Regions from separate parts of the Promicromonospora aerolata genome, predicted to be linked through region 1. Evidence: riboswitches for the same ligand, from Rfam matches in the RefSeq annotation. Region 1 holds a riboswitch; each other region holds the start of a gene.
What was found. A riboswitch is a leader RNA that binds a small molecule or an ion and turns the genes downstream of it on or off. The one in region 1 is predicted to bind thiamine pyrophosphate.
Positions count from the first base shown of each region.

Region 2: it holds a riboswitch for thiamine pyrophosphate, as region 1 does, so the genes downstream of both, thiD (bifunctional hydroxymethylpyrimidine kinase/phosphomethylpyrimidine kinase) here and ACFSL2_RS18895 (thiamine ABC transporter substrate-binding protein) in region 1, are expected to answer to the same signal.
Region 3: it holds a riboswitch for thiamine pyrophosphate, as region 1 does, so the genes downstream of both, thiO (glycine oxidase ThiO) here and ACFSL2_RS18895 (thiamine ABC transporter substrate-binding protein) in region 1, are expected to answer to the same signal.
Region 4: it holds a riboswitch for thiamine pyrophosphate, as region 1 does, so the genes downstream of both, thiC (phosphomethylpyrimidine synthase ThiC) here and ACFSL2_RS18895 (thiamine ABC transporter substrate-binding protein) in region 1, are expected to answer to the same signal.

Region 1 is NZ_JBHUHF010000001.1:4,242,689-4,250,181, forward strand. It holds gene ACFSL2_RS18880 (FAD-dependent oxidoreductase) at 1-1,274, opposite strand, end outside; gene ACFSL2_RS18885 (PAS and ANTAR domain-containing protein) at 1,459-2,235, shown strand; gene ACFSL2_RS18890 (DUF4235 domain-containing protein) at 2,262-2,543, opposite strand; TPP riboswitch at 2,581-2,685, shown strand; gene ACFSL2_RS18895 (thiamine ABC transporter substrate-binding protein) at 2,680-3,765, shown strand; gene ACFSL2_RS18900 (ABC transporter permease) at 3,741-5,447, shown strand; gene ACFSL2_RS18905 (ABC transporter ATP-binding protein) at 5,447-6,193, shown strand; gene ACFSL2_RS18910 (response regulator transcription factor) at 6,210-6,857, opposite strand; gene ACFSL2_RS18915 (sensor histidine kinase) at 6,857-7,493, opposite strand, start outside.
Region 2 is NZ_JBHUHF010000001.1:1,866,958-1,874,450, forward strand. It holds gene ACFSL2_RS08475 (aldo/keto reductase) at 1-822, opposite strand, end outside; gene ACFSL2_RS08480 (TetR/AcrR family transcriptional regulator) at 946-1,539, shown strand; TPP riboswitch at 1,717-1,813, shown strand; gene thiD (bifunctional hydroxymethylpyrimidine kinase/phosphomethylpyrimidine kinase) at 1,803-2,687, shown strand; gene dxr (1-deoxy-D-xylulose-5-phosphate reductoisomerase) at 2,697-3,869, opposite strand; gene ACFSL2_RS08495 (RyR domain-containing protein) at 3,883-5,679, opposite strand; gene ACFSL2_RS08500 (hypothetical protein) at 5,844-7,493, shown strand, end outside.
Region 3 is NZ_JBHUHF010000001.1:590,929-598,421, forward strand. It holds gene ACFSL2_RS02605 (choice-of-anchor G family protein) at 1-841, shown strand, start outside; gene ACFSL2_RS02610 (CARDB domain-containing protein) at 1,172-4,570, shown strand; gene thiE (thiamine phosphate synthase) at 4,655-5,302, opposite strand; TPP riboswitch at 5,381-5,483, shown strand; gene thiO (glycine oxidase ThiO) at 5,485-6,675, shown strand; gene thiS (sulfur carrier protein ThiS) at 6,672-6,935, shown strand; partial or broken gene ACFSL2_RS02630 (thiazole synthase) at 6,938-7,493, shown strand, end outside.
Region 4 is NZ_JBHUHF010000001.1:3,066,378-3,073,870, reverse strand. It holds gene ACFSL2_RS13770 (ABC transporter ATP-binding protein) at 1-552, opposite strand, end outside; gene ACFSL2_RS13765 (C39 family peptidase) at 727-2,073, opposite strand; TPP riboswitch at 2,201-2,306, shown strand; gene thiC (phosphomethylpyrimidine synthase ThiC) at 2,301-4,100, shown strand; gene ACFSL2_RS13755 (LacI family DNA-binding transcriptional regulator) at 4,178-5,320, opposite strand; gene ACFSL2_RS13750 (MFS transporter) at 5,432-6,682, shown strand; gene ACFSL2_RS13745 (UDP-N-acetylmuramate dehydrogenase) at 6,861-7,493, shown strand, end outside.

The DNA.
Region 1 (7,493 bases):
CCCGGCCGCCCGCCCGTGGGACGGGTGGTGGCACAGGCCCAGCCGGCGGTCTGCTCGCCGAAGGTCGCCGCCGTGCGGGGGGTCGGCCGGGCCGGGCGCGCCCAGGGCTCGAGCGTCGGCCCCCACTCGACGGGGTCGTCGAGGAGGCGGCCGGCGAGCGCCAGCCCGGCCGCGGCGCCGCTGGTGAGTCCCCACTTGGCGTAGCCCGTCGCGACGAGCACCCGGTCGTTGCCCGGTATCGCGGGGCCGACGAGCGGGAGGCCGGTGTCGCTGCTGTAGTCCTGGGCCGCCCACGCGTGCCGGGGCGCGCCGACGGGCAGGTGCGCACGGGTCCACGCGTCGAGGGCGGCGAGCCGTCGGTCGGGGTGGTGCTCCCTGCCGACGGTGTAGCCCTCGCCGCCCACCATGAGCAGGCCGCCTGCCATGCGCAGCGAGCGGACGGGGGAGCCCGCCGTGATCGACATGGTCTCGGTGAAGCCGGGCGGCAGCGCTCCGGGATCCGCGACGTCCCAGGTGGTGAGCAGGCTGCGACCGGCCTCCAGCCGGAGGAAGAGGCCGCCCAGGCGGCCGGGCGGGGTGCCGGTGGCCAGCACCACGCGGTCGGCGAGCACCGTGCCACGGGTCGTGCGGAGCGCGACGCCGGAGCTGAGCCGGCGTACCTGCCGCACCCGCACGCCGTCGTGGATCGGAACGCCGCGGGACCGCAGACGGGCGCGCAGCGCCGAGAGCATGCGCAGCGGGTCCACCTGGCCCTGCCCGGGCAGGCGTACGGCGCCGAAGGTCCGTGCGGGATAGGGCGGGTCCTCCTCCCACTGCGCCGCGAGGCTCTGGCGTGCGCAGGTGGCGAGCACGGCGTCGATGTCGGCCACCTCCTCGGGGGCGGTCGCCACCGTGAGGTCGTCGCGGTTGTCGACGGGTACGCCGAGGTCGCCGAGGACGCGGCGGAGCCACCCGAGGCCGGCGAACCCGGCCGCCAGGAAGTCCCGGACGACGTCGTCCCCGTACCGGGCGACCTGCGCGAGCCGCGTGCCCTGCAGCACCGACAGCTTGCCGGTCGAGCGAGCCGTGGTGGTGGTGCGCGCGGTGCCGGCGTCGAGCACCACGACGTTCGCCCCGCCGTCGGCCAGCAGCTGTGCCGTGACGACGCCGGTGAGCCCGGCGCCGACCACCGCGACGTCGGTGCGCAGCGGGCCCGCGGCCAGGAGGCTCGCCGTGCTCGTGCTCGGGCCCGTGGCGTCCGGCTCCGTCGCCTGGTCGTGGGGAGTCTCGCTCACGGTGCACCTCCGGGTGCCGGTCGGTCGCTGCGGGCGACTTCAGGCTGGCACGAGGGGCGGGCACTCGCAGCGTGCCGGCGCCGCGACTGCTCCCTCCGGCTGTCGAAGGAGGAGAACCGCTCTACAATCGATGCCGCGGAGTCATGAAGCGGCTCTCAGTCCACACCGGATCTGGGAGGTTGAGATGTCCTCTTTCAAGCAGCCCGCGCTCAGTGTGGTGGACGGCTCCGGAGGCGATGCGCCAGCACCGTCCCCGAGCTTCTCGGCGGGGGATCTGGCACATGCTCTGGGCCTCGGCACCAATCTGCTGGTCGGCCGCTTCCGCGTCGACCTGATGTCGGGCAGCTGGTGGTGGTCCGACGAGATCTACACCATGCACGGTTGGAAGCGGCACGAGGTGGAGCCCTGTCTCGAGGCGCTCCGCTCGCGCAAGCATCCGGACGACCGGAGCCGGATCGTCCGGGCCGCCGCCGAGGCGATGCGGGAGGGTCGGCCGTTCGCCTGCTCCCACCGCATCGTGGACCGCAAGGGTCGTACGCGGTCGGTGGTCGTGATCGGTCAGGGCCTGCGTGGTGGCCCGGACCAGGCACCGGAGCTGGTCGGTTACGTCGTGGACGCCACACCGGTCCAGAAGGAGGCGCTGACCCGCCGGTCGGAGGGCGTGGTGACCCGGGCGTTCGTGAGCCAGGCCGTGATCGAGCAGGCCAAGGGGGTCGTCATGGCGGTGCGCGGGGTCGACGACGAGACTGCCGGTCACCTGCTGCTCGAAGCCGCGAACCGCGTGAGCATCCCGTTGCGCCTCGCGGCGGACCAGGTCATGACCAGGCTGCACGCCGAGTCCGAGGAACCCGGCATCACGCAGGCAGCGCTGACGCGTGCGCTCGACGGTGTCGAGCCCGTGGGCCGACCGCGCGGGCACGACCCGTTGCTCACCCGGCGGCCACGCAAGGTGGCCGGCTGAACCGGATCCGGGCCTGGGCCGGCCGGCTAGTGCGCTGAGCGGCGGGCGGCGATCCGCAGGGCGGCCTTCGACGCGCCCTTCGCCGCCAGCCGCTTGGCGAACACCGCCGTGCCGGCGGCGACCGCCGCGAACACGGTGGCCTGCACCAGGTCCAGTTCCGGGTCGTCCGGCTTGTTGGGTGCGTCGTTGCCGGTCACGCCCTTCCAGATCATGCTGACCGCCTTTTGCGCGACCCAGCCGGCCGCGAGCGTCAGGGCGAGAGTGCCGACCTTCTCGGCGAGTGTCTGTTCCGTCTCAATCTGGGCCACCTTCACACCGTAGCCCCCGATGGGCCAGTAGGCTGCCTGGAAACGACAGGGGAGCGCCTCCCGGCGCTGAGAGTGCGGAAAACCGCAGACCCTTGAACCTGATCCGGGTCACACCGGCGGAGGAAGTCGAGGCACGATGTTGCGTCTTTCCGGTGCCCACGCGGGCACCCACCATGCTGGACCGGTCGCCGGGCTGCTCGCCGTGGCGCTCCTGCTCGCCGGGTGCGGCAGCTCCGGGTCCGGCGGTTCCGAGACCGGTTCGGGCGACCCGTCCGCGTCCGGCACCGTGACCCTCGTGACCCACGACTCCTGGGCGCTCGACGAGAAGCTCGTCGACCGGTTCGAGCAGGAGTCCGGTCTGACCCTCGAGGTCAGCGCGGCGGGCGACGCCGGAACCCTGGTGAACCAGCTGGTGCTCACCCAGGACGCCCCGCTCGGCGACGCCGTGTTCGGCATCGACAACACCTTCGCCTCCCGTGCGCTGGAGGCCGACGTGGTCGAGGAGTACACACCCACGGGGCTGCCCGACGGCGCCGAGCAGCTCGGTGGGGCACTCACCCCGATCGACCAGGGCGACGTCTGCGTGAACGCGGACGAGGCCTGGTTCGAGAAGTCCGACCTCGAGGTGCCGAAGACCCTGGACGACCTCGCGGACCCGAAGTACCGCGACCTGCTCGTGGTGACCAACCCGGCCACGTCCTCCCCCGGGCTCGCGTTCCTGCTGGCGACGATCGGCGCGTTCGGCGAGGACGGGTTCGAGAGCTACTGGACGTCGCTCGTGGACAACGGCGTCAAGGTCGCCGACTCCTGGGAGGACGCGTACTACGTGGACTTCTCGGGTGCGGGGGAGGGCGGCGAGCGCCCGCTCGCGCTGTCGTACGCGACGTCCCCCGCGTTCACGGTGAGCGAGGACGGCTCGGAGTCGACCACCAGCGCTCTGCTGGAGACGTGCTTCCGGCAGGTGGAGTACGCCGGCGTGCTCACCGGGTCCGATAATCCCGAGGGTGCGCGCGAGCTGGTCGACTTCCTGCTGACCGAGGACGTCCAGTCCGCACTGCCCGAGTCGATGTACATGTACCCGGCCGACCCGTCGGTGCAGCTGCCTGCCGACTGGAAGAAGTTCGCGCCCCAGGCCGACGCGCCGTTCGAGGTGGAGCCCACCGAGGTGAGCGAGCACCGCGACGAGTGGATCGAGCGGTGGACCGAGACAGTGCTCGGTTGAGCCGGCGCGGCACCACGGGCTCCGCACCGCTCCTCTGGGCGGTGGCGGTCGCGGTCCCGCTCGGCTTCCTCGGGACCTTCTTCGCCTGGCCTGTCATCGCGCTCGTGGTCCGCGGCTTCCTGCCCGACGGCATGCTCGACCTCACCGGGTTCACCGAGGTGCTCCTCCGGCCGCGCACGTGGCAGCTCGTCCGCTTCACGCTGACCCAGGCGGTGCTCGGCACCGCCTTCTCCGTCCTGCTGGGTCTGCCGCTCGCCTACCTGCTGTACCGGCGGTCGTTCCCCGGACGCAGCCTGGTGCGGGGGCTCGTGACCGTACCGTTCGTGCTGCCCGCCGTCGTGGTCGGCGTCGCGTTCCGCACCCTGTTCGCACCCGGCGGCACCCTCGGGTTCCTCGGCCTCGAGGAGTCGCTGGCCGGGATCGTCGTCGCGCTCGTCTTCTTCAACGTGTCGGTGGTGGTACGCACCGTCGGCGGGCTCTGGGAGCGCCTCGACCCGCGGACCGAGCAGGCCGCCGCGTCCCTCGGTGCGGGGCCCGTGCGGGTGTTCCGGACCGTGACGCTGCCCTCGCTCGCACCGGCGATCGTGTCGGCGGCCTCGGTCGTGTTCCTGTTCTGCGCCACGGCGTTCGGCGTGGTCCTGGTGCTCGGCGGCGTGCGGTACGGGACCATCGAGACCGAGATCTGGATCCGCACCACCCAGTTCCTGGACCTGCGGTCCGCCTCGGTGCTGTCGATCATGCAGCTCGTCGTCATCTCGGGCGCTCTGGCCCTGTCCGCCCGGGCACGCCGGCGTCGCGAGGCGGCCCTGCGTCTCGTGTCCGCCCGCGGCTCGGCCCGGCGGCTGTCCTGGCGGTCCCCCCAGGACGTGACGATGGCGCTGGTGGGCGCCGCGATCGTCGTCGGGCTCCTGGTGCTGCCGCTCGCCGGACTGGTCGCCCGGTCCTTCCGGGAACCGGACGGATCCTGGGGTCCGGGAAACTACGTGGCCCTCGGGACGACGGGCGAACGGAACGCCCTGGTGGTGACCGTCTGGGAAGCCACGGCGACCTCGCTGCGGATCGCGCTGACCGCCACGCTGATCTCGCTGGTCGTCGGGGGGCTCGTGGCGCTCGTCGTCTCGCGCCGGCCGCGTTCCCCCGGCGCACGCCGCGCCGTCGGCACGCTCGACGGGCTGTTCATGCTGCCGCTCGGCGTGTCCGCGGTGACCGTCGGTTTCGGGTTCCTCATCACCATGGACCAACCCGTGCTCGGCGTGGACCTGCGGACCTCCGGGCTGCTCGTCCCCGTGGCGCAGGCCGTCGTCGCCGTACCGCTCGTCGTACGCACCGTGCTGCCCGTGCTCCGGGCGATCGATCCTCGGCTGCGTGAGGTCGCCGCGGTGCTCGGCTCCGGACCGGGTCGCGTGCTGCGGACGGTGGACCTGCCGATCGCCCTCCGCTCGGTCGGGCTGGCCACCGGGTTCGCGTTCGCGGTGTCGCTCGGGGAGTTCGGTGCGACGTCGTTCCTGGCGCGGCCCGACGGCGCCACGCTGCCCGTCGTGATCTACCGCCTCATCGGACGGCCCGGCGCGGAGAACTACGGGATGGCGCTCGCGGCATCGGTGGTGCTCGCCGTGCTGACCGCGACGGTGATGATGGTGGCGGAGCAGCTGCGCGACGAACGCGCCGGAGGGGAGTTCTGATGGCCGGGCTGGAGATCCGGGACGTCACCGTGCGGTACGGGGTCGTGACGGGCTCGGCCCGCGGCCCGGGCGGCGTCACCGCGGTGGATCGCGTGTCGCTGACCGTCGCACCCGGCGAGGTCGTCGCGCTGCTCGGCCCCAGCGGGTGCGGCAAGTCGTCGCTGCTGCGCGCGGTGGCGGGTCTGGAGCCGCTGTCGGGCGGCCGTGTCGTCTACGACGGCGAGGACCTGGCCGGGCTGCCGGTGCACAAGCGCCGGTTCGGGCTGATGTTCCAGGAGGGGCAGCTGTTCCCGCACCGCGACGTGCGGCGGAACGTCGCCTACGGGCTGGAGACCCAGGAGCTGTCCCGGGCGGAGCGCGACGCCCGGGTGGCCACGCTGCTCGACCTCGTGGGACTGGCCGGCTACGAGGGGCGGGCCGTGCCCACCTTGTCCGGCGGCGAGCAGCAGCGCGTGGCCCTGGCGCGGGCCCTGGCCCCGCAGCCCCGTCTCCTCCTGCTGGACGAGCCGCTGTCCGCCCTCGACCGCCAGCTCCGGGAGCGGCTCGCGGGCGAGGTACGTGCGGCGCTCGTCGAGACCGGGACGACGGCGGTGTTCGTCACGCACGACCACGCCGAGGCGGCCACCGTGGCCGACCGGGTGGGCGTGATGGACCGGGGCCGGCTGCTGCAGGTGGCCGCGCCGGACGAGCTGCGGACCGCCCCGGCGTCCGACCGGGTGGCAGAGTTCCTGGGGCTGCGGGACTGATCGGCCGCGCAGGGCCTCAGTCGGCGCCCGCCTGCTGGACCAGCAGCGCCACCTGGGTGCGGTTCTCCACGCCGAGCTTCACCAGCACGCTGGAGACGTGCGCCTTCACCGTCGGCACGCCGAGGTGGAGCCGCCGGGCGATGTCGGCGTTGGACGAGCCGTGCCCGATCTCCACGGCGACCTCTCGTTCGCGATCCGTCAGCCGGCCCAGCGCGGCCCGGGCCTCTCGCGCCCCGCCACCACCAGCGGCGACCGTGTCCATCAGGCGGCGCGCGATGTCGGGTGCGAGCACCGGCTCGCCGGCGGCGGCCGCGCGGACCGCTGCCGCTATGCGCGCCGGCGGCATGTCCTTGAGCAGGTAGCCGGCGGCACCGGCGCGCAGCGCACCCACCACCTCGGTGTCGGTGTCGAAGGTCGTGAGCACCACCACGGCCGGCGGGGACGAGCGCGCCCGGACCCGGCGCGTGGCCTCGATCCCGTCGACCCCGGGCATCCGCAGGTCCATGAGGACGACGTCGGCCGAGTGGGCGTCGAGCACCTGGGACACGTCGCTGCCGTCGCCGGCCTCGCCGACCACACGGATGCCGTCGGCGCCGTCGAGCATGAGGCGCAGCCCGGCGCGTACCAGCGCGTCGTCGTCGACGATCACGATCCGGGTCTCCATCAGCGCCACGGTATCCGCGCGTCCACGGTGAAGCCGGCAGGGGAGCGGGTCGCGTCGAGCGTGCCGCCCAGCAGCTCGACGCGTTCGCGCAGGCCGACCAGCCCGGTGCCGGGCTCGCCGTTCGCGGGCAGGGCGGGGCCGTCGTCGGCCACGGTCACCAGGATCTCGCCCGCGCGCGGGACCACGGCGACGCGGACGGCGGCTCCGGGCGCGTGGCGCCGCGCGTTGGTGAGTCCTTCCTGGACCACGCGGTAGGCGGCGGTGGCGACCGGGGGCGGTGGTCCGTCACCGCCGGTCTCGTCCGGCAGGTCGAGGACGACGGTGGTGCCCACCGACCGGGCGGCGTCGACCAGCCCGCGGATGTCCGCGAGGGTGGGTGGCGGCGCGAGCCGGTCCGAGCCGTCACGGAGCAGGCGCACCAGCCGGCGCAGGTCCTCCAGCGCCTCCGCGGCCCCGGTCCGGATCTGTCCGGCGGCCGCCGCGAGCCGCTCCGGCGGGGCGTCGGGCCGGAACTCGACGGCGCCCGCCGTGGCGGCCAGCAGGGACAGGCGGTGGCCGAGGGCGTCGTGCATCTCGGCCGCGATCCGGCTGCGCTCCGCGGCGCGAGCCTCGGTCAGCGCCCTGCCGCGGTCCGCC
Region 2 (7,493 bases), 2.4 Mb from region 1:
GGAGGTGACGCCGGGGTGGGCGATGGCGAACGCCATGGCAAGGTGGTTCAGGGGCACTCCGGCCTCCTGGGCGACCGGGATGAGCTGTTCCACGACGTCGAGGCGGTGCTCGTCGCGCAGGTGCTCGAACCCGTACTGCGCGCGGTGCGTGTCGTTGGCCTGACCCCTGCGGTACCGACCGGTGAGCAGCCCGCCGGCCAGCGGGCTCCAGACCAGGGCGCCCATGCCGTACTGCTGGGCGACGGGCAGCACGTCCCGCTCGATGCCGCGGTTCAGGATGGAGTACGGCGGCTGCTCCGAGCGGAAGCGCTCCAGCCCGCGCCGCTCGGCCACCCACTGCGCCTCGACGATGTCGGCGGCCGGCATGGTGGACGAGCCGATGGCCCGCACCTTGCCGGAGTTGATGAGGTAGGTCAGCGCCGCCAGCGTGTCCTCGACGTCGGTCTCGGGGTCGGGCCGGTGGATCTGGTAGAGGTCGATGTGGTCGGTGCCCAGGCGGCGCAAGGAGTTCTCGACCTCGGCAATGATCCAGCGGCGGGAGTTGCCGCGGTGGTTGGGGTCGTCGCTCATGGGCAGGTGCACCTTCGTGGCCAGCACCACGTCGTCGCGCCGGCCCTTGAGCGCCTTGCCCACGATCTCCTCGGACTCGCCGTGCGAGTAGGCGTCGGCCGTGTCGATGACGTTGATCCCGGCGTCGAGGGCCTTGTGGATGATCTTGATCGAGGCGTCGTGGTCGGTGTTGCCCACGGCGCCGAACATCATCGCGCCGAGCGCGTAGGGGCTGACCTTGATTCCGGTGCGCCCGAGGTTGCGGTACTGCATGGAGTCCTCCTGGGGTTCGAGGTCTGGTGAGCGCATGCGCGATGTCGTAGACTCGACCTAAGCGGAACGCTCTTCCAGAAACTATATGGAAAGCCTTTCCGGATAGCAAGGGATCGGAGCGAAGTGACCCAGAACACAGCGCCGCGGCCGCGGCGCGCCGACGCGCGGCGCAACGTCGACGCACTGCTGGACGCGGCCAAGGCCGCCTTCGGCACGTCCGGCGTGGACGCGCCGGCCAAGGAGATCGCCGACCTGGCGGGCGTCGGGGTGGGCACGCTGTACCGGCACTTCCCCAAGCGCTCCGACCTGGTCAAGGCCGTGTTCCAGCACGAGGTCGACGCCTGCGCGGACGCCGCCCCGGCCCTCGCCGAGGTGCACGAGCCGGTCGAGGCGCTCGAGAAGTGGCTGCACCGGTACACGGAGTTCCTGGTCACCAAGCGCGGGCTCGCGTCGTCCCTGCACTCGGGCGACCCCGCGTTCGACGCCCTTCCCGCCTACTTCCTCGGGCGGCTGGGCCCGGCGCTCGGCTCGCTGCTCGACGCCGCGACGAAGTCCGGCGAGATCCGCGCCGTGGCCAGCCCTAAGGACCTCCTGTACGCGGTCTCGAAGCTGTCCCTGCCCATGGAGGACGAGGAGCCGGGCCACGGCCGGCGCATGCTCGATCTACTGGTCGACGGGCTGCAGCACGGTGCGGGCTCGAGCCCGTCCGGCTCCTGAACGGCGGACTGCGGCTGAACGGCGGACTGCGGCTGAACGGCGGACTGCGGCTGAACGGCGGACTGCGGCCCTGACTCGCCGTACCGAGTACCGCGAGTCAGGGCCGCAGTCCCCGTGCCCTACCGCCCCCTCGACCCGGACACGTTCCGCACACCACCGTCCCGGCCCTAGGGTGGGTCCGTTGGCGCGGGGCGCCGGGCGACAGCCTGGCTGAGAAGCACCCGTGGAACCTGATCTAGGTAGTGCTAGCGAAGGGACGCCTCATGGGCTCTGCTCTGCCCCACGCCGTCGTACGGACCCGCCCGCCCGGTCATCCGGTCGTGGCGCTGACGATCGCCGGTTCCGACCCCTCCGGCGGGGCCGGGATCCAGGCCGACCTGAAGACCTTCGCGGCACTCGGCGGCTACGGCTGTGCGGTGCTCACGGGCCTGACGGCGCAGTCCACGACCGGGGTGGCACGCGTCATGCCCGTGCCCGGCGACATGGTGACCGCGCAGCTGGCGACCCTGTTCGCCGACGTGGCGGTGGACGCGGTGAAGATCGGCATGACGACGGACGCCGTGGTGGCCCGGGCGATCGCGGCGGCCCTGCGCGAGCTGCGGTCCGCCGGGCCCGCGCCGTACGTGGTGCTCGACCCGGTGATGGTCTCGACGTCGGGCCACCGGCTCCTCGCGCCCGACGCCGAGGCGGTGCTGCGCGACGAGCTGCTCCCCCTGGCCGACCTGGTCACGCCCAACCTGCCCGAGGCAGCCGTGCTGCTCGGCGTCGAGCAGGCGAGGGACGCCACGGAGGCCGCCGACCAGGCACGCACGCTGCTCAAGCTCGGGGCCCGGCTCGCCCTGGTGAAGGGTGGGCACTTCGGCTCCGCCGAGTCGGTGGACCACCTCGCGGCGCCGGACGGCGTCGTCGCCCTGGCCGCGCCCCGGATCGCCACCAGGAACACCCACGGCACCGGCTGCACGCTCAGCTCGGCGTGCGCCGTCCTGCGGCCGCGGTACGACACGTGGGAACCCGCGGTACGCGCCGCGAAGGACTACCTGACCGGGGCCCTCCGTGCCGCCGACGACCTGGTCATCGGCGGTACCGGCACGGCGCCGGGCCCGTGGGACGGGCACGGCCCGGTCAACCACTCCCACGCCGCCCGGTGAGTACCGGACTCAGCGGGCGGCGCTGAGGACCTCCTGCGCACGGCGACGCGCCCAGGCGTCGGCCTCCAGCACTCCCTCGACCGACGAGGCGTCGCCCGCTCCGGTCGACGCGTGCTCCTCCACGACGGCGGCCACGGTGTCGACGATGTCGAGGAACCCGATGGCACCGTCGTGGAACGCGTCCACGCACACCTCGTTCGCCGCGTTGTAGACGGCCGGGTGGGTGCCGCCCGCCGCACCCACCTGCCGGGCCAGACGGACGGCCGGAAAGGCCTCGTCGTCCAGGGGGGTGAACTCCCAGGTGGCGGCCTTGGTCCAGTCGATCGCCACGTCGACGTCCGGCAGCCGGTCCGGCCAGGACAGGCCGAGCGCGATCGGCACCAGCATCCGCGGCGGCCCCGCCTGCGCGATGGTGGAGCCGTCGGCGAACTCGACCATCGAGTGGATCATCTGCTGCGGGTGCACCACGACGTCGATCGCGCTGAACGGCAGGTCGAACAGCAGGTGCGCCTCGATCACCTCGAGCCCTTTGTTCACCAGGGTCGCCGAGTTGGTGGTGACCACGCGCCCCATCGAGAAGTTGGGGTGCCGCAGGGCCTGGTCCGGCGTCACGTCCCGCAGCTCGGCCCGCGTACGCCCCCGGAACGGGCCGCCGCTCGCGGTCACGACCAGCTTGCGCACCTCGGCGGCGGACCCCGAGCGGAGCGACTGCGCGATCGCCGAGTGCTCCGAGTCCACCGGCACGATCTGCCCCTCGTGCCGGACCGCGGCCTTGACCAGGGCGCCGCCGACCACGAGCGACTCCTTGTTCGCGAGCGCCAGGCTGGAACCGGCAGCGAGCGCGGCGAGCGTGGGGCGCAGACCGACCGACCCGGTGATGCCGTTGAGCACCACGTCGCTCCCCCGGCCCGCCACGTCCGACGCGGCGTCGGGTCCGGCGAGCACCTCGACGCCGTCCGCCCCCGCCTCGCGGAGCAGGATGGTCAGGGCGGACCGCGCGGCGGCGTCGGCCACGGCGACGGCGCGGACGCCCAGGGCGGCTGCCTGCCGGGCGAGCGCCGGCAGGTCCGAGCCGCCCGCGGACAGCGCGTCCACGCGGAACCGGTCCGGGTTGCGCTGGATGACGTCGATCGCCTGTGTGCCGATGGACCCCGTGGAGCCGAGAAGGGTGACGCTTCGCATGGGCCCCATCCTGTCAGCCCTCGCTCGGCTGCTCGGCACGGCCCCGGCCGAACATCCGCCAGCCGCGGACCACCCCGCGCGGGTCGGGGACGGGCTCGTCCGCGGCCTCGAAGCCCGCGTCGTCGTCGAGGGCGACGACGTGCAGGCCGAAGTCCGCCAGGATGACCGGGATGGCACGGATCGCCGCACGGTCCTTCTCCCGGTCGTGCTCCGACAGGTCCTCCCACGGACGCAGGTCCGGGTGCAGGCGGCGGACGTCGTCCCGCTCGGGTCCGTAGGACCAGCCGGCGGCCACCTTGTCCGCCATCCACCGTGCGTGCTCGTCCACGGCCCGCGCGTCCACCACGGGCTCGGGGATCCGGCCGGGGTCGTTGTCGCCGGCGGGCGCGACGGTGCAGCCCATCTGCCGCAGCCGGTCGGGGATGGCGCGCACCTGCGCGCGGTTGGCGGCTCGCAGGTCGTCGGAGAGGTCGGCCCACGAGACCATCGCGGGGGTGCTCTGCCAGGCGACGCCGCGCGCCCGCTGGTTGCGGAGGTAGGTGAGGTGGGCGGACACGGCCATCAGGTCGTAGACGTCGTCGTGCACCAGCACGCCGGGTGCTGTCGCCTTGCGCAGCAGGGTGCCGGGCTCGACGACGTCGAGCCGCCCGCCGAGGTCGTCCAGGATCGCGTCGTCGTGGGTGCCGAACAGCCCGCCCAGGCCCGCGAGCCGGTTGAGCCGGAGCACCACGGCCCCGTCGCCGGCGCGCCAGAGGTCGCTGTCCCGCAGCGCGCTGCGGAGCGCGTCGCCGTCGTCGTCGTGGCACACGTAGACCCGCCCCGGCGTGCCGACCGCCCGCACCTCGGCGAACGTCTCCACCGGCACGAGGCGGCACGCCGCCCGCACACTGGGCCAGCGCGCCCGCAGCGCCCGGGCCGCCTCCCGGGCGCCCGGCCCCACCAGCGTCACCGTGAGGGGCTCACCGTCGGGCGCGATCTCGACGCTCCGCAGGCGCGCGAACGCGACGACGAGCGCCCGGCCGAACGTGCCGTGGCCGACCACCGAGATGTGCGGGGCGTCGCCGCGAGCGGCGGTCTGGTCCCGCCGGGCCAGGGAGCGGGCCACCAGCTCGCCCAGCGTGAAGAAGTCCACGCCCGGCTGCGGATGGCTCAGGTGGCGGGCCTGCAGGGCGAGCGCGAGGTCGGGGTCGCTGACGTGCGCGTTCAGGCGGATCCCCGGCAGGTCGGGATCCCGGTCCGCGCGGTGGGCCACCGCCACCGTGAGCACGTTGACACCGGGCTCGAGGTCGTCGGCCTCGCAGGCGTAGAGCACGGCGGCACCGGACACCCCGGCGTTGCGCAACGACTCGGCGTCCCCCGCTGCGGTCCGCGCGACGAGCGCGCCCCGTGCCGCGAGCGCCTCGGCGATGACCCCGGCGGCGGGCGTGCGGCCGACGACGATCGCGTGCCCGCGCATCCGGCGCGTGCGCATCAGCACGAACTGGTCGGCGAACAGCGAGCGCACCGCCTCGAAGACGGCGTAGCCGGTGGCGACGGGGGCGAGGAAGCGTGCTGCCTGGAGCTGCCAGGGCAGGTCGCCACCCTCGTTCGTCGCCTCGGCGCCGAGCACGAACAGCTGGACGGAGTAGTAGACGACGTCCCACGCGGTGGTGCCCCAGGCGAAGTCCGGGGACGCCCGGTAGACCCAGAAACCCCACAGCCCCAGGGCAAAGGCGACACCGAACAGGACGGCGAACGCCACGCGCACCCACGACCGGCGCACCCGTGGCCGTCGCGCGTCCCCCCGGGGGACCATCAGCTCCGGTGCCATCTCGTGCCTTCCTCGTCCGAGCCGCGATATCCGGCCACACCCGCGCCTAACCGTGCAATTCACCTTAAAGGTGGTTAGCGTCATGACCTGCGGCGACACGACCCACCGGGACGGTACGTTTCTCGGTCCACCACCTTCGCCGAGGAAGGGCTGCGGGAACGAGGATGACCGACCGGACAGGACGTTCCCTACGCCCTGTCGGCAGAGCGCGCCGTGAGCCGCGCGCCTTCCGGTACGACGCCTTCCTGTCCTACAGCCGCGACTCCGACGGTGAGTTCGCGCCGGAGTTCCACCAGCAGCTGCTCGACTTCGACAAGCGCGACGACGTCCCCGACCTCAACATCTTTCTCGACCGGACCGGGCTGGCGAACAACTCCAGCCTGTGGGACGCGATCGAACGCAACCTGGAGCGCTCCGAGTACTTCATCCTGTTCGCCTCCGAAGGCGCCGCCAGCTCCAAGTACGTGGCCAAGGAGGTGGAGTGGTGGCTGGAGCACCGCAGCATCGACACCCTCCTGATCGCGATGACCAGCGGCAGGATCGTCTGGGACCAGACGGCGAACGAGATCGACACGATCAGCAGCACCGCGCTCCCCGCACCGCTCGCCGAGGTGCTCGACCACGAGCCCAAGTGGACCGACCTCACGCGGCTGCGCCAGCGCCGGTTCTGGCGGCACCACCCGGACCGGCCGACGGCGCTCGCCGAGCTCGTCGCTCCGCTGCGCGGCCAGGTCAGCACCGAGGAGGTCCTCAGCGCGCACATCGCCCGCCAGAGCTCGGCGAGCGTGCGGGGCCGCCTCGTCAACCTCGCGCTCGGGGTGATGCTGGCACTGTCGATCGGCGCGTTCGCGTTCGCCGAACGCGAGGCGGACCGCGCGAACGACGCGGTGAACGCCAATGCGGCGCACCTGCTCGGTGCGACGTCCCACGTGGTGCACCAGGACGATCCCGCGACGGCGCAGCTGCTGGCCGTCGAGGCGGTCCGGCGGCTCCGGGACGGGCAGACCCGCACCGCCCTGTTCAACGCGGTGACGGCGAACGACCCGGCGGACCCGTACCTGCTGCGCACGGTGGACCTGCCGGGCGACGCCGAGCTCGCCGACGTCGCGGCGACCACCACCGGGATCGTCGGCCGCACGAGCACCGGTGACCTCGTGCGGTGGAACCCCGACGACGGTGCGCCGACCGTGCTGCACGGGGACCGCACCCCGTTCTCCCGGGTGGCGGCACGTGCGAAGGGGTCCGCACAGGGCGGGACGGTCGTGGCCGGGAGCGCGGACGGCTCGGTGGTCGCCGCGGTGGACGATCTCGGGGTGACGGTCGGCCGGTTCGGGCCGCTGCCCGATGGCAGCACCAGCCGGCAGACGCACCTCGACCTGGCGGGCACGACGGCGGTCGCGATCACCCCCGACGGCGGCCTGCTGATCGTCGCCTGGCACGACGCCGACACCGGGCGGAACCGGATCGGCAGCATCACGCTCGCCGACCGGGACCTCGCCGTGCTGGAGTCGGAAGGGGACCCGCACCGGCCGGACGAGCAGCACCTGGCGTTCTACGGGCTGGCGAACACCCGGCTCGCGGTCACGTCGCTCGCCGTCGGCTCCAGTCGCACCCTGGCGGCCGCGGACACGGCGGCGGGCGCACTCGAGGTGCGCAGCCTGGACTCCCTCGCGCTGAGCGAGGCCGGGTCGGTGGACCTCCCGGCGGGGGCCGTCCCCTCGCCCTCCCTGCGGGACTGGGCGACCCTGGACACCGAGGGCGACGGCACCACCGTGACGGTGCACCACTCGGCCGACGGGTCGACACGCTCGGCG
Region 3 (7,493 bases), 3.7 Mb from region 1:
CGACGAGTGCACCGACCCGACCCTGGTCGCCGACCCGACCACGGTCGAGCCGGGCGCCGAGGTCACGGTGACCGGCACGGGCTTCCCGGCCGGTGTCGAGGTCACGGTCACGCTGACCGACGCGGCGGGCGAGCCCGTCGGTGAGTCGGTCACCGTCGTCCCGGACGACTCGTGCGGGTTCACGGTCACCATCGTGATCCCGGACGACGCGGAGCCCGGCGCGCACGTGATCGTCGCCGAGCCGGAGGACGGCAGCGACGGCGCCGAGGTGCCGATCATGGTGGCCGGGCCCGATTCCAGGGTGCTGACCGCCTGGTTCGAGGACGACGAGGTGGCCCAGGGCGCGAGCCAGACCTTCTCGGCGTCCGGCTTCGAGCCGGGGGAGATGGTCGTGGGCGTGATCCGCTCGACGTCCGTCAGGCTGCCGGCCGCCGCCGCGGACGGGACGGGCACGGTCCAGTGGACCTTCACCGTCCCGGCCGGCCTCGACGTGGGTTCGCACGTGGGTATCGCCACGAGCCAGATGATCGGGGACTCGGCGACCGCCTCGTTCGAGGTGGTGCTCGCCTCGACGGGTGGCGGTACCGGGGACGGCGACGGTGACGATGACCGCGACGGCGCGGGTAACGGCACCGGCGACGGATCCGGCAGCAACGGCAACGGCACTGGTTCTGGCTCGGGTTCGAGCTCGGGCAGCCTGGCTGCCACCGGTGCGGACGTCGCCACGCTGTTGGCCGTCACGGTGCTCCTGCTCGCGGCAGGCGCCGCGCTGATCCGACGTCGGCGCGAGCTCGGCCTGACCCTGGCGACCCCGGCGGGAGGTGCAGCGGACCAGCGCTGACCGCAGACCTCTCGACGGCCGGTGATCCGGCCGGCAACGAGTCGGTCCGGCACGAGAACTCTCGTGCCGGGCCGGCTCGTTCGTCGCGCTACCGGCAGTACTCCGGACGGGAGCGTGCGGCGGCCGCCCGGAGCGGTTCATCGTGCTGCGCGGTGTGGACATGGCCTTGACGTCGGCGCGCCGGACTCGTAACGTCCGTACAGAACGCTGCAAGAAGATGACAGACACTGAGCACAAAGCAGTGCACACTCTGCAATTCATCAACCTCGCCGCCGGGCACCGCTGCCCGCGGGTGGACGAGCCCGCCCCGGCGGGAGAACGAGGACGTTCATGAGAATCCCCTGGAAGCACACAGTCGTGGCGGGCGCCGCGATGGCGCTCGTCGCGCCGCTCGGCGTGGCCGGCGTCGCGCACGCCGCGGACGCCACCAACCTCGCGCTCGGCAAGCCGATCGCGGCGTCGTCGGTGACGCAGACGTACGTCGCCGGCCACGCGAACGACGGGAGCACCAGCTCCTACTGGGAGGGCGCGGGCGGCCAGTACCCGGCTCACCTCACGGTCGACCTCGGCGAGGAGGCCGACGTCGACCGGGTGGTCGTCACGCTGCCGCCGCCGGACGTCTGGGCGCCGCGCACCCAGACGTTCAGCGTGCTCGGCCGGTCCCACGGCGAGTCCTCGTTCCGGACGCTGGAAGCCCCGGCCGACTACGGGTTCGACCCCGCGAGCGGTAACCGGGTCGAGATCCCGCTGGACGCCGAGGCCGACGAGATCCGCCTGGCGTTCAGCGCCAACACCGGCGCGGGCAACGGCCAGGTGTCCGAGCTGGAGGTCTGGGGCACGCCCACCGGGGGCGGCGACCCCACCGACCCACCCACTGACCCGCCCACCGATCCGACCGGCACCAACTACGCGAAGGACCGGCCGGCGTCGGCGTCGTCCACCGAGTGGTCGTACGTCGCGGGTAACGCCGTCGACGGCCGGACCGATACGTACTGGGAGGGCGCGGGCGGGCAGTACCCGTCGACCCTCGACGTCTCCCTCCCAGCGCCCACGCAGGTCAGCAGCCTGCGCGTCCGGCTGAACCCCGACGGCGCGTGGGGTCCGCGCACCCAGACGTTCTCCGTCCAGGGCCGCTCGGGCACCGGCGCCTGGCAGGAGCTCGAGGCGTCCGCCGGGTACGCGTTCGCACCCGGCAGCGGCAACCTCGTGGACGTCCCCCTGACCGGGACCGTCACCGACGTGCGCCTGCGCTTCACGGGCAACACCGGTGCGGGCAACGGTCAGGTCGCCGAGTTCGAGGTCTACGGCGCCCCCGCGCCCAACCCCAACCTCACCGTCACCGCGGTGACGGCGTCCCCGGAGTCGCCGACGGCGACCACCCCCGTGACCCTCACGGCAACGGTCGAGAACACGGGTGTCCGGGCGTCGTCGGGCACCTCGCTCGACGCGAGGCTCGGCGGCACCGTGGTCGGCTCGGCGGACGTCGCGGCCCTGCAGCCCGGTGCGAGCGCCCAGGTGGAGGTCGAGGCCGGTACCCGCCCCGCGGGGGAGTACACGGTGGGCGCGGTGGTCGACCCGGCGAACACGGTGGCCGAGCAGGACGAGACCGACAACGCGTTCACCGCCGCGGCGAAGCTCGTGGTGGACGAGGCGCCCGGCCCCGACCTCGAGGTCGTCTCCGTGTCGTCGAACCCGGCCAACCCCGCCGTCGGCGCGGATGTGAGCTTCACGGTCCAGGTGCGCAACCGCGGGAACGAGCAGGCAGCCGCGGGCTCGGTGACCCGCGTCGTCGCGGGCGCGAGCACGCTGAACGCCACGACACCGGCGGTCCCGGCCGGGGAGACCGTCTCCGTCACGCCGGACGGGGCGTGGACGGCGACGAACGGCGGGGCCACGGTGACCGCGACGGCCGACGCGACCGACGTCGTCGACGAGACGAACGAGGACAACAACACCGGCACGCTCGCCGTGACCGTGGGCCGCGGCGCGGCCGTCCCGTACACCACCTACGAGGCGGAGGACGGCCGGTACACCGGCACGCTCCTGCAGACGGACCCGCTGCGCACGTTCGGCCACACGAACTTCGCCACCGAGTCGTCGGGCCGCGAGTCCGTGCGGCTGAACGCCACCGGTGAGCACGTCGAGCTCACCTCCACGAACCCGACCAACTCGATCGTCGTGCGCAGCTCCATCCCCGACGCACCCGGCGGCGGGGGACAGGACAAGACCATCAGCCTCTACGCGGACGGCGAGTTCGTGCAGAAGCTGACGCTCTCCTCGAAGCACTCGTGGCTGTACGGGAACACCGACCAGCCCGAGGGCCTGACCAACACCCCCGGAGACGACGCGCGCCGCCTCTTCGACGAGTCCCACGCGCTGCTCGGCCGGTCCTTCCCCGCCGGCACCGTCTTCCGGCTCCAGCGCGACGCCGGCGACGACGCCGCGTTCTACATCATCGACCTGGTCGAGCTCGAGCAGGTCGCACCGCCGTCGGCCCAGCCGGCCGGATGCGTCTCGATCACCGAGTACGGCGCGGTGCCGAACGACGGGCTCGAGGACACGGACGCGATCCAGGCCGCCGTGACCGCGGACCAGGACGGCGAGATCGAGTGCGTGTGGATCCCGGCGGGGCAGTGGCGCCAGGAGAAGAAGATCCTCACGGACGACCCGCTGGACCGCGGCGTGCACAACCAGGTGGGCATCAGCGACGTCACGATCCGCGGCGCGGGCATGTGGCACTCCCAGCTGTACAGCCTGATCGAGCCGCACCTTGCGCCTGGCGTGATCAACCACCCGCACGAGGGCAACTTCGGGTTCGACATCGACGACAACGTCCAGATCTCCGACATCGCGATCTTCGGCTCCGGGCGCATCCGCGGGGGCGACGGGAACGCCGAGGGCGGCGTGGGCCTCAACGGCCGGTTCGGCAAGAACACGAAGATCAGCGACGTGTGGATCGAGCACGCGAACGTCGGCGTGTGGGTGGGACGCGACTACTCGAACATCCCGGAGCTCTGGGGCCCCGGTGACGGCCTCGAGTTCTCCGGCATGCGCATCCGCAACACCTACGCGGACGGCATCAACTTCAGCAACGGCACCCGCAACTCGACGGTGTTCAACTCGACGTTCCGCAACACGGGCGACGACGCGCTCGCCGTCTGGGCCAACCCCTACGTCAAGGACCGCAACGTCGACATCGGGCACGACAACGCGTTCCGCAACAACACCGTGCAGCTCCCGTGGCGCGCCAACGGCATCGCGATCTACGGCGGCTACGACAACTCGATCGAGAACAACCTGATCTCCGACACGATGAACTACCCCGGCATCATGCTCGCGACCGACCACGACCCCCTGCCGTTCTCGGGGACGACGCTCATCGCCAACAACGGTCTCCATCGCACCGGCGGGGCCTTCTGGAACGAGGACCAGGAGTTCGGCGCGATCACGATCTTCCCGCAGACGCACGACATCGTCGGCGTCACCATCCGGGACACGGACATCGTCGACTCCACGTACGACGGCATCCAGTTCAAGAACGGTGGCGGGAACATCCCCGACGTGCGGATCACGGACGTGCGGATCGACCGGTCCAACAACGGGTCCGGCATCCTGGCGATGGCCGGCGCTCGCGGCAACGCGATCCTGTCGAACGTGACTGTCACCAACTCCGCTGAGGGGGACATCGAGAAGGAGCCGGGCTCGCCGTTCGTGTTCACCGGCCAGTAGGCGCTGTCCACGACCAGGTTGACTTCGGTCACTTGGGATGAGATCGGTCGCTTGATTGACCGATCTCATCCCAAGCGACCGATCTCATCGAGTCGAACCAGTGACCCGGCGGCGTAGGGCGGCCGCGGCCGCGCGGGGGTCGGAAGCCCGGGTGATCGCACGGACGACGACGATGCGGCGCGCCCCGGCGTCGAGCACCTGGTCGAGCCGGGTGGCGTCGATGCCGCCGATGGCGAACCAGGGTGTGGCCGGCTCGCGGGCGGCGACGTCCCGCAGCAGGTCGAGGCCGACGGCGGCGCGGCCCGGTTTGGTCGGTGTGGCCCACAGGGGGCCGACGCAGAAGTAGTCGACGCGCGGGTCCGCCTCGGCGGCCAGCGCCTGGTCCAGGGTGTGCGTGGAGCGGCCGAGGACCGGCTCGTCGCCCAGCAGGGCCCGCACGGCGTGCGGCGGGAGGTCGTCCTGGCCCATGTGCACCACCGGCGCACCGCTCAGTCCCGCGATGTCGGCGCGGTCGTTGACGGCCCAGAGGGCGCCGTGCTCGGCGGCCACCCGGGCGACGAGCGCGTGCAGCTCGACCTCGCGGGCCGCGTCCAGGGACTTGTCCCGGAGCTGGACGACGTCGACGCCACCCTCCAGCGCCGCGTGCAGGAACGGTTCGAGGTCGTCCGTGTCCTGGCGCGCGTCCGTGCACAGGTACAGGCGGGCGTCTGCGAGTCGGGTTCGGGGGTCCACGAGCGCGAGTGTAGACAGACACCGCGCTCCGCCGTGCCTCCCGTCCCGGTCGGGGCACCCCGTGGGCGGGGCTATGGTTGTCGGGTGCACGGGAGCCCCGCACGGGGCTGAGAGGGCGTGAGCGCCGACCGTCGAACCTGATCTGGGTCATGCCAGCGAAGGGAGAACACGTGAGCAGTCATGTGAGCAGCCGAAGATGCGACGTCCTCGTCATCGGCGGGGGCATCATCGGGCTGACCGCCGCCTGGCGGGCGCTGGAGACCGGCGCGAACGTCGTCGTCCTGGACCCGGCGCCCGGTGACGGGGCCACGCATGCCGCCGCCGGCATGCTCGCACCCGTCATGGAGGCGGGCTTCGGCGAACAGGGCCTGGCCCGGTTGGGCACCGCCTCCCTCGCCCTCTGGCCGGCGTTCGCCGAAGCGCTCGAACGGGCCGCCGGGCTGCCGCCGGGCGCTGTCGGGCTGGAGACGACCGGCACGCTCGCCGTGGCCTACGACGGCGACGACCTGGCCGTGCTGCGCCGGCTGCTGGACCTGCACCGCGAGTGGGACCTCGGCTCGGCGGAGATCTCGCCCGACGAGGCACGGCGCCGCGAGCCCGCCGTCGGGCAGCGGCTGGCGGGCGCGGCCTGGGTGCCCCGCGACCACCAGGTCGACCCGCGTGCGGTGCACGACGCGCTCACCGCCGTCGTGGTGGCGCGTGCGAGCCTCGTCCGCCGCGCCGCGGTCTCGCTGACCTGGGCGGACGGCGCGGTCGTCGGCGCGGTCGACGAGGCGGGGACCAGGTACGCGGCCGGCACGGTGGTCCTGGCCGCCGGCCACGCGAGCGGCGCCCTGTTCGCGGGTGCGCCCACGCGCCCGGTGCCCGGCACCACGCTGCGCCTGGACGCCGACGCCGACCGGTCGCCCGCCGTCGTCGTGCGCGGCACCGTCCAGGGGCGCCCCGTCTACGCGGCGCCCCGCGCGGTGCGGCCCGACGGGCGGCGCGAGGTGGTCGTGGGGGCGTCGTCGGACGAGCGCGAGGACGACCACCTGACGCGCGCCGGCGACGTCTTCGCCCTGCTGCGCGACGCCCGCGTGCTCCTGCCCGGCCTCGACGACGCCGTGCTGCTGGAGACCACCACCCGGTCCCGGCCCGGCAGCCCCGACAACACACCGCTGCTGGGGTGGGCGGCCGACGGTCTCTACCTGGCCACCGGACACCACCGCAACGGCATCCTGCTCACGGCGCTGACGGCGGCCGCCGTCGACGAGGCGCTGGGTGCGGCACCGGGCGGCACCGAGGCCCTGGCGGCCGTCGAGGCCACGGCCCGGTTCGCGGACCCGCGCAGGTTCGCCGATGTTTACAGCACGACTCGAGGAGGCACAGCATGACCACGGCTCCGTCCACGCAGCACCCGCACCCCGAGGCGACCGGCACCGCCGTCGTCAACGGCGAGCCGTACCCGCTCGACGGCCCGCTGCCCATCGTCGACCTGGTCGCCCGGCTCCTGCCCGACCTCGTGGTCGACGGCGCGCCGCAGGGCGTCGCCGTCGCGCTGGACGACGCCGTCGTGCCGCGCGGCGCGTGGGGCACCACGCTCGTCCGGCCCGGCGACCGCGTCGAGGTCGTCACCGCAGTCCAGGGAGGCTGAGCATGGAGACACCACTCACCATCGCGGGCACGGCCCTTGGCTCGCGCCTCGTCATGGGCACCGGGGGAGCGGCGAGCCTGCTCGCCCTCGAGGACGCCCTCGTGGCGTCGGGCACCGAGCTGACCACCGTCGCGATGCGCCGGGTGTCCCGCCCCAGACCCTCGGACGACCCGGCGCGCACCGGCGACCCCTCCGTCTGGGGCTGCTTGCGCGCCTCGGCATCCGCGCCCTGCCGAACACCGCGGGCTGCTTCTCCGTGCGCGAGGCGGTGCTCACCGCGCAGCTCGCTCGCGAGGCGTGCGAGACCGACTGGATCAAGCTGGAGGTCATCGCCGACGACGTGACGCTGCTGCCCGACGCGATCGGCCTGGTCGAGGCGGCCAAGGCCCTGGTCGACGACGGCTTCACCGTCCTGCCGTACACGAACGACGACCCGATCGTCGCCCGCCGCCTGCAGGACGTGGGCTGTGCGGCGGTCATGCCCCTGGGATCGCCCATCGGCTCGGGGCTCGGCATCGCCAACCCGCGCAACATCGAGGCGATCGCCGCCGCCTCCTC
Region 4 (7,493 bases), 1.2 Mb from region 1:
CAGCAGGTGGGAGGACAGGAACACCGTGCGGCCCTCGGCGGCGAGCGATCCCAGCAGTCCGCGGATCCACGTCACCCCCTCCGGGTCCAGCCCGTTGACGGGCTCGTCCAGGATCAACGTGTGCGGGTCACCGAGCAGTGCGACGGCGATGCCGAGGCGCTGGCTCATCCCGAGGGAGAACTTCCCCGCCTTGAGCCGGGCGGCACTCTCGAGCCCGGTCAGCTCGAGCACCTCGTCGATTCTTGCCCGGGAGAAACCGTGCGTCGCGGCAACCGTGCGCAGATGGTCGACGGCGCGGCGGGACCGGTGCGCGGACGTCGCGTCGAGCAGGGTCCCGACCTCGCGCAGCGGAGCACTCAGCTTGGCGTACCGCGTTCCGTCGATCAGTGCCCCGCCGCGGGTGGGCCGGTCGAGGCCCACGATCGAGCGCATGGTCGTGGACTTGCCCGCCCCGTTCGGCCCGAGGAACCCGGTCACCTTGCCCGGCCGTACCTCGAACGACAGGTCACGCACCGCCCAGGTGCGCCCGTACCGCTTTCCCAGTGACTGCACCTGAATACCCATCGACGACCTCCGGTCTGCGAACGACTTGCGTCGACGCTACGGAGCCGTCCTGGTGCGGCGATGCCACCCCTGGGTTGAACTCGTGCTCTCGTCGGGGTCGAGCTTGTCGAGGCCAGGCCTCGGCAAGCTCGACCAACGGAAGTACGACCGGCGCCTACGCCATCACCAGTTCGCGGTGACCCCCGGGAGGTTGCGCGGCAGCTTGACGTCCCTCGGGTGGTAGACGTACGTGATGCCGTCGGTCGAGGTCTGCCAGACACGTTCGAAGTTCTCCCGCGTGTACACCGAACGCACCGCCTCGTTGCTCGCCTTGTTCGGGTCGTTGATGACGGGGTCGCCGTCAGCGGTGAACCCGACCAGCGTGACGATGTGCCCGTTGGTGCCGTATCCGGCCTCCGGCATCTCTGCCTCCTCGAAGTTGATCGAGAGGATGAGCGGGATCCCGGCCTCGATGAACTTCTCGGCCTCCGCGAGGGAGCGCAGCCGGGTCACGAACGACTCCAGGCCGAACGTGCTCGCGTACGCCGCGTTGAAGGGCCAGTTGCCGGCGCCCTCGTACGCGTAGTCCCAGGTGTGCATGGCGGCGTAGTCGACCTGCGGGTCACCGTTCGGCGCCTCGATGCCCTCCAGCTCCTCGGCCGGGACCTCGAGTCCGTAGGAGTAGAGCACCATCGTGGACGACGTCGGCGAGCACCACACCTGACCGCCACCGCCGAACTCGGGGTACTCGCCGCGGTGGATGTTCTGGCTGTACCGCGGCACGTCGAGCTCGACCGCGCGCCCGAGCGTGAAGTCGGTCGTGCCCGAGTAGTGCGAGTCGGGCAGGTACTCGTTGGTCATCGTGCTCACCGTGTCCAGCCGCGGGGAGACCCGGGTGCCCTCCGGCCGGTACAGCGTGGCCCGGGTCTGGAACGCGTTCGGCTCGTGGCCGGACTTCGCGACGTAGGTGTCCGTGAAGAGGTACGCGTCGGCGTCGGTCTGGCCGTTCACGGACGTGCGGTGGATGTCGCCGACGCTGCCGTCGGCGGGTGCGAACTCGTCGCCCGACGCCCAGCGGCTCATCACGAACCACTTGGTCCACGTGCCGTCGGCCTTGCGGCCGCGGAACTCGATCTCCACCCAGGTGCCCGTGGGCGTGACGGCGTTCCACGAGCTCACGGACTCGTCGATCGGGTACTCCGTCTCGACCACCGGCGACGTCCACCTGCCCGTCTCGTAGGTGACGGGGGTGCCGTCACCGAACGGGTCGGTGTACTCCACGGTGTCGCCCGCGCTCCGCAGCACGAGCCCGCCCTTGGCACCCGGCCGCAGGTTCACGGAGCTGCCCGCGCGCAGCTCGCCATACCCGTCCCAGGTGGTCAGCGTGATCTGGTTGTCCGACGCCGTCGTGCCTGCCTCGGGCGCGCCCGTCGCCGGCACCGCACTCGCCACGATTCCTGCTTGCACCACGAGCGCTCCTGTCGCTGCCAGCGCGAACGCCCTCGTTCGCAGCTCTCTTCGGTTCGACATGCCTGCCTCCATGTCCCGGGCCCACTACTGGGTGGAGCGAGCCGTTGACCTTCCTTACCAGAACCGCGGCCGGGACAGAAGGGTTTACCCGCAGGTGATCGAGCCGCCGTCGGGTGCTAACGTCGTCGCGATCCCACGGGTGCCTCGCGCAGGGGCTGAGATCGGGCTGGACGGCCCGGGACCGTTGAACCTGTCCGGTTAACACCGGCGTAGGAAGCAGGAGTCTCATGATGGAGAACACCCAGTCCCGCATGCTCGCGTACGAGTACGACACCGCGCGGGACACGGCGCACGACGCCGAGCACCACCCGCAGCACGACGACGCCGGCCTGCGGGTGCCGGTCACCGAGATCACGCTGGCGCCGTCGCCCGACGGCACCCCGAACGAGCCAGTGCGGGTCTACCGCACGCAGGGACCGGGCTCCGACCCGGTGCGCGGGCTGCGGCCGGCCCGAGAACCCTGGGTCGTGGCCCGGGGGGACACGAAGGAGTACGACGGTCGCCGTCGTGACCTGACGGACGACGGCCGCGGCGCCGTCCGCCGGGGTGCCGCCTCTCAGGAATGGCAGGGCGAACGACGTCGGCCGCGCCGGGCCGTCCCCGGCCGGACCGTCACCCAGATGCACTACGCGCGCCAGGGCGTGATCACGCCGGAGATGCGGTTCGTCGCGGTGCGCGAGGGCTGCGACGTCGAGCTGGTGCGCAGCGAGGTGGCCGCCGGCCGGGCGATCATCCCGAACAACGTGAACCACCCGGAGTCGGAGCCGATGATCATCGGCCGGGCGTTCCTGGTGAAGGTCAACGCGAACATCGGCAACTCCGCCGTCCACAGCTCTATCGCGGAGGAGGTGGAAAAGCTCGAGTGGGCCACCAAGTGGGGCGCCGACACCGTCATGGACCTGTCCACCGGTGACGACATCCACACCACCCGGGAATGGCTCCTGCGGAACTCGCCGGTGCCGATCGGCACGGTGCCGATCTACCAGGCCCTGGAGAAGGTGAACGGCGACGCGAGCGCGCTGACCTGGGAGGTCTACCGGGACACCGTGATCGAGCAGTGCGAGCAGGGCGTCGACTACATGACCGTGCATGCCGGCGTGCTGCTGCGGTACGTGCCCCTCACCGCGGACCGCGTCACCGGCATCGTCTCGCGCGGCGGGTCGATCCTCGCCGGCTGGTGCCTGGCCCACCACCAGGAGAACTTCCTCTACACCCACTTCGACGAGCTCTGCGAGATCTTCGCGGCCTACGACGTCGCGTTCTCCCTGGGCGACGGGCTGCGCCCGGGATCGCTCGCCGACGCGAACGACGAGGCCCAGTTCGCCGAGCTCGACACGCTCGCCGAGCTGACGAAGCGCGCCTGGGAGCACGACGTCCAGGTCATGGTCGAAGGACCCGGACACGTCCCCTTCCACCTGGTGCGCGAGAACGTGGAGCGGCAGCAGGAGCTCTGCGACGGGGCGCCGTTCTACACGCTCGGCCCGCTCGTGACCGACATCGCGCCCGGGTACGACCACATCACCTCGGCCATCGGCGCCACCGAGATCGCCCGGTACGGCACCGCGATGCTCTGCTACGTCACGCCCAAGGAGCACCTGGGCCTGCCGGACCGGGACGACGTGCGCACCGGCGTGGTCACCTACAAGATCGCGGCGCACGCAGCCGACGTCGCCAAGGGGCACCCCGGTGCCCGTGACCGCGACGACGCCCTGTCCAAGGCCCGCTTCGAGTTCCGCTGGCGGGACCAGTTCAACCTCTCGCTCGACCCCGAGCTCGCCGAGGCATACCACGACGAGACGCTGCCCGCCGAGGCCGCGAAGACCGCGCACTTCTGCTCGATGTGCGGGCCCAAGTTCTGCTCGATGCGGATCTCGCAGGACATCCGCGATGAGTTCGGCGGGGCACAGAACCAGGCGGCGCTCGCGGACGCGGCGGCAGCTCAGGCGGAGGGCATGGCCAAGAAGTCGGCGGAGTTCCGCGCCGCGGGCGCCGAGGTCTACCTCCCGGCCCCCACTCTCCGCCCCTGACCACGCCACCACCGACCCTGCGTTGAGTGCGGGCTGTCTGCGGGATCAGCAGGCGCAGATCCGCAGATGGCCCGCACTCAACGCAGGGGGTCAGGGAGAGCGCTCAGGTCCGGGACCGGGCCCGTCGTCGTTCCTTCCACCAGGCTCACGGGGAGCACCACCGACTCCGGCTCCTCACCGGCGAGCAGGGCGATGACGGCCAGGCCGAGCGCCCGCCCCTTCTCGACGAGCGGCTGGTGCACGCTGGTGAGCAGATCGGGGGAGAGCCAGGGCAGGTCCAGCCCGTCGAACCCGGCCACGGACACGTCCTCGGGCACGCGGAGGCCGAGCTCCCGGGCCGCGATCACGGCGCCCGCGGCGAGCAGGTCGGAGTGCGCGATGATCGCCGTCGGACGGTCCCGGGCGGGAGCCCACTCGGACAGGATCTCGGTGGCGGCGTCGCGCCCGTGCTCCACGAGCGAGGCGGGCGTCTCCCAGGACATGACCGGCTCGATGACGTCCCGCACGCCGGCCAGCCGGTTGCGGGTGGGCGTGCGCTCCACGGAGGCGAGCCGGTCGGCGTCGACGAGACCCGCGCGCTCGTCCCGGCCGAACGGCAGCGCGATCTCGGCGATCCGCGTGTGGCCGAGCTCCACCAGGTGCTGGACGGCCTCGGCGGCACCCCGGCGGTCGTCGACGCTGACCACGGGGACGCCCGGCACGTGCTGGCCCTCGCCGATCACGACCGGGACGCCACGGCGCTGCAGGGCGGTGAGGGTCGGGTCGTCCTCCAGGGTGCCCCACACGAGCACCGCGACGTCCATCGCGGCGGCCTCCACGAGGGGGTCGACGGCGGGCGGCAGCCCGGCCTCGGCGGCGAGCCCCACGGAGTGCGCCGTGGTGCCCTGCGGCATACCGGGCACGAGCAGCACGCCGAGCCCTTGCTCGCCGATCGCGGAGACCAGCCCGTGCAGCACCTGGGTAGAGACCGGGTCTCGGAACGACCGGCCCAGCTGGTCCCCGATCACCACGCCGACGATCCCGGAGCGTCCCGACCGCAGCTGCCGGCCCAGCGGGTTGGGGCCGGAGTACTCGAGCTCGCGGGCCGCGGCCAGCACCTTCTCCCGGGTCTCCGGGGTGATGGGGCCCGCACCGGAGAACGCGAGCGACGCGGTGGAGACCGAGACACCCGCCAGCTCGGCGACCTTCGCGAGGGTCGGTCGTACGGTCTGGCGGTTCATCGCGGGTTCCTTCTCTCGATCGGCGCCGGCGGTGCAGTACCTGCGGAATCTGCTGGGCTGTTCCCAGGTTGTGGCTTACGGTCGGGAGATTCAATCGCACCAAGGAGTTCCGTGCCTACTGCACACGCCGCCGCTCGCGCGGTCTTCGTCGTCTTCGCTGCCAGTGGGTTCGCGTTCGCGAGCTGGGCGTCGCGTCTTCCGGCGGTCCGGGACGGCCTGTCCTTCTCCGAGCAGGAGATGGGTCTGCTGCTCCTGACCGGATCCCTCGGCTCGGTCGCCGCGATCCCGCTCTCGGGGCTGGTCGCCGAGCGGTTCGGTACCGCACGGACGGTGGTCGCCTTCGCGGGCGTCCTCGTGATCGGACTGGCTGTCGCAGGGTACGGCGTCGTCACGGACGAGCACCTCGCCGTGCGGCTCGGCCTGATCCTGTTCGGTGTGGGTGCCGGAGTCTGGGACGCCGCGATGAACCTCGAGGGCGCAGCCGTGGAACAGCGGCTCGGCCGCGCGGTGATGCCGGTGTTCCACGCCGGGTTCTCGTTCGGCACGGTGCTCGGCGCCGGCCTCGGTGCTCTGGTGGCCACCCTCGGGGTGGAGGTGGTCTGGCACATCGTGGCGGCGGGCGGCCTGGCCCTCGTGTCGGTGCTGATCGCCGTGCGCTACTTCTCGCCGAGCGTCGTCTCCGCGGCCGTGCCCCATGGCGTCCCCGTCGCGGAGGCGGGCAGCGCGGACGGCGCCGACCCGGGAGCAGTGACGCCGCCGACGTCGGGCATCGCGGGGCTGATCGCCGCCTGGCGGGAACCGCGCACGCTCGCCATCGGGCTGGTCGTGCTCGCCGCGGCCCTCACCGAGGGTGTCGCCAACGACTGGGTGAGCCTTGCCGTCGTGGACGGCTTCGGCACGTCCGACGGGATGGGTGCGGTGGGCCTGGCGGTCTTCCTCACCGCCATGACGACGGCCCGGCTCGCCGGGACCCGCGCCATCGACCGGTTCGGGCGCGTGCCGGTGCTGGTGCTGTCGGCGCTGCTGGCGTTCGTCGGCGTGCTGACGTTCTCGCTGGTGCCCGTCCTGTGGCTGGCCCTGGTCGGGGTGGGCCTGTGGGGCCTCGGCGCGGCGATGGGCTTCCCGATGGGGATGAGCGCGGCGTCGGACGAGCCGCGGCGTGCCGCGATGCGGGTGGCGGCCGTCTCGACGATCGCCTACACGGCGTTCTTCGTCGGCCCGCCGCTGATCGGGTTCGTCGCGCAGGCGACCGGCTACCGCCTGGCGGTGCTCGTGCTGCTGGTGCCGATGGCGCTGGGGCTGATCGTGGCGCGGTCCCTGCGGCCGTTGCCGACCGCCGCCGGGGTGCAGCAGCCGCGGTGACGAGTGGGTGTGAAGAGGTGGTGCAGGCGGCGGCATCGGCGGGGACCAGCGCCCGGGCCGAGAGGTCGAGCAGTGCACACGTTCGTGGGCACCGAAAGGTTCCACAAATGGCAGACATCACCCACGTCATGTCGAAGATGTGCACAAATCCCACGCGACAGGTAGATAGGCTTGCACGGTGAGCCCATACCCGGCAGACACCGTCCAGGCGCAAGCGGTGGCCCCCAGCCTCGCCGACCTCACCACACTCCGCGTGGGTGGCCCGGCAGCCTCATTCGTCGAGGCCGAGGACGAGGCTGCCCTGATCGAGGCGGTGAGCGCGGCCGACGACGGCGGTGTGCCGCTGCTCGTCGTGGGCGGCGGTTCCAACCTGCTGGTGGCTGACGAAGGTTTCGACGGCGTGGTCGTGCGGGACAGCCGCAGCGGGATCACCGTCGAGTCGAACGACTCCTGCGGTGGCGCCGTCGTGAGCGCCCCGGCCGGGCAGAACTGGGACGAGCTGGTCGAGCGCGCCGTCTCCGAGGGCTGGGTCGGTGTCGAGTCGTTGTCCGGCATCCCCGGCACGGTCGGTGCCGCGCCGGTGCAGAACATCGGCGCATACGGGCAGGAGCTCTCCGGAGTGGTCTCGCTCGTCCGTACGTGGGACCGGGCGCAGCGGCGGGTGCGCACCTTCTCCGTCGGACAGCTGGACTTCGGGTACCGCACGTCGCTGCTGAAGCGTTCCATGCACAGCGAGGGCCGCGAGGGCGACTCGCTGGCCCCCTGGTACCCGTCGCCGCGCTACGTGGTGCTGAACGTCCAGTTCCAGTTC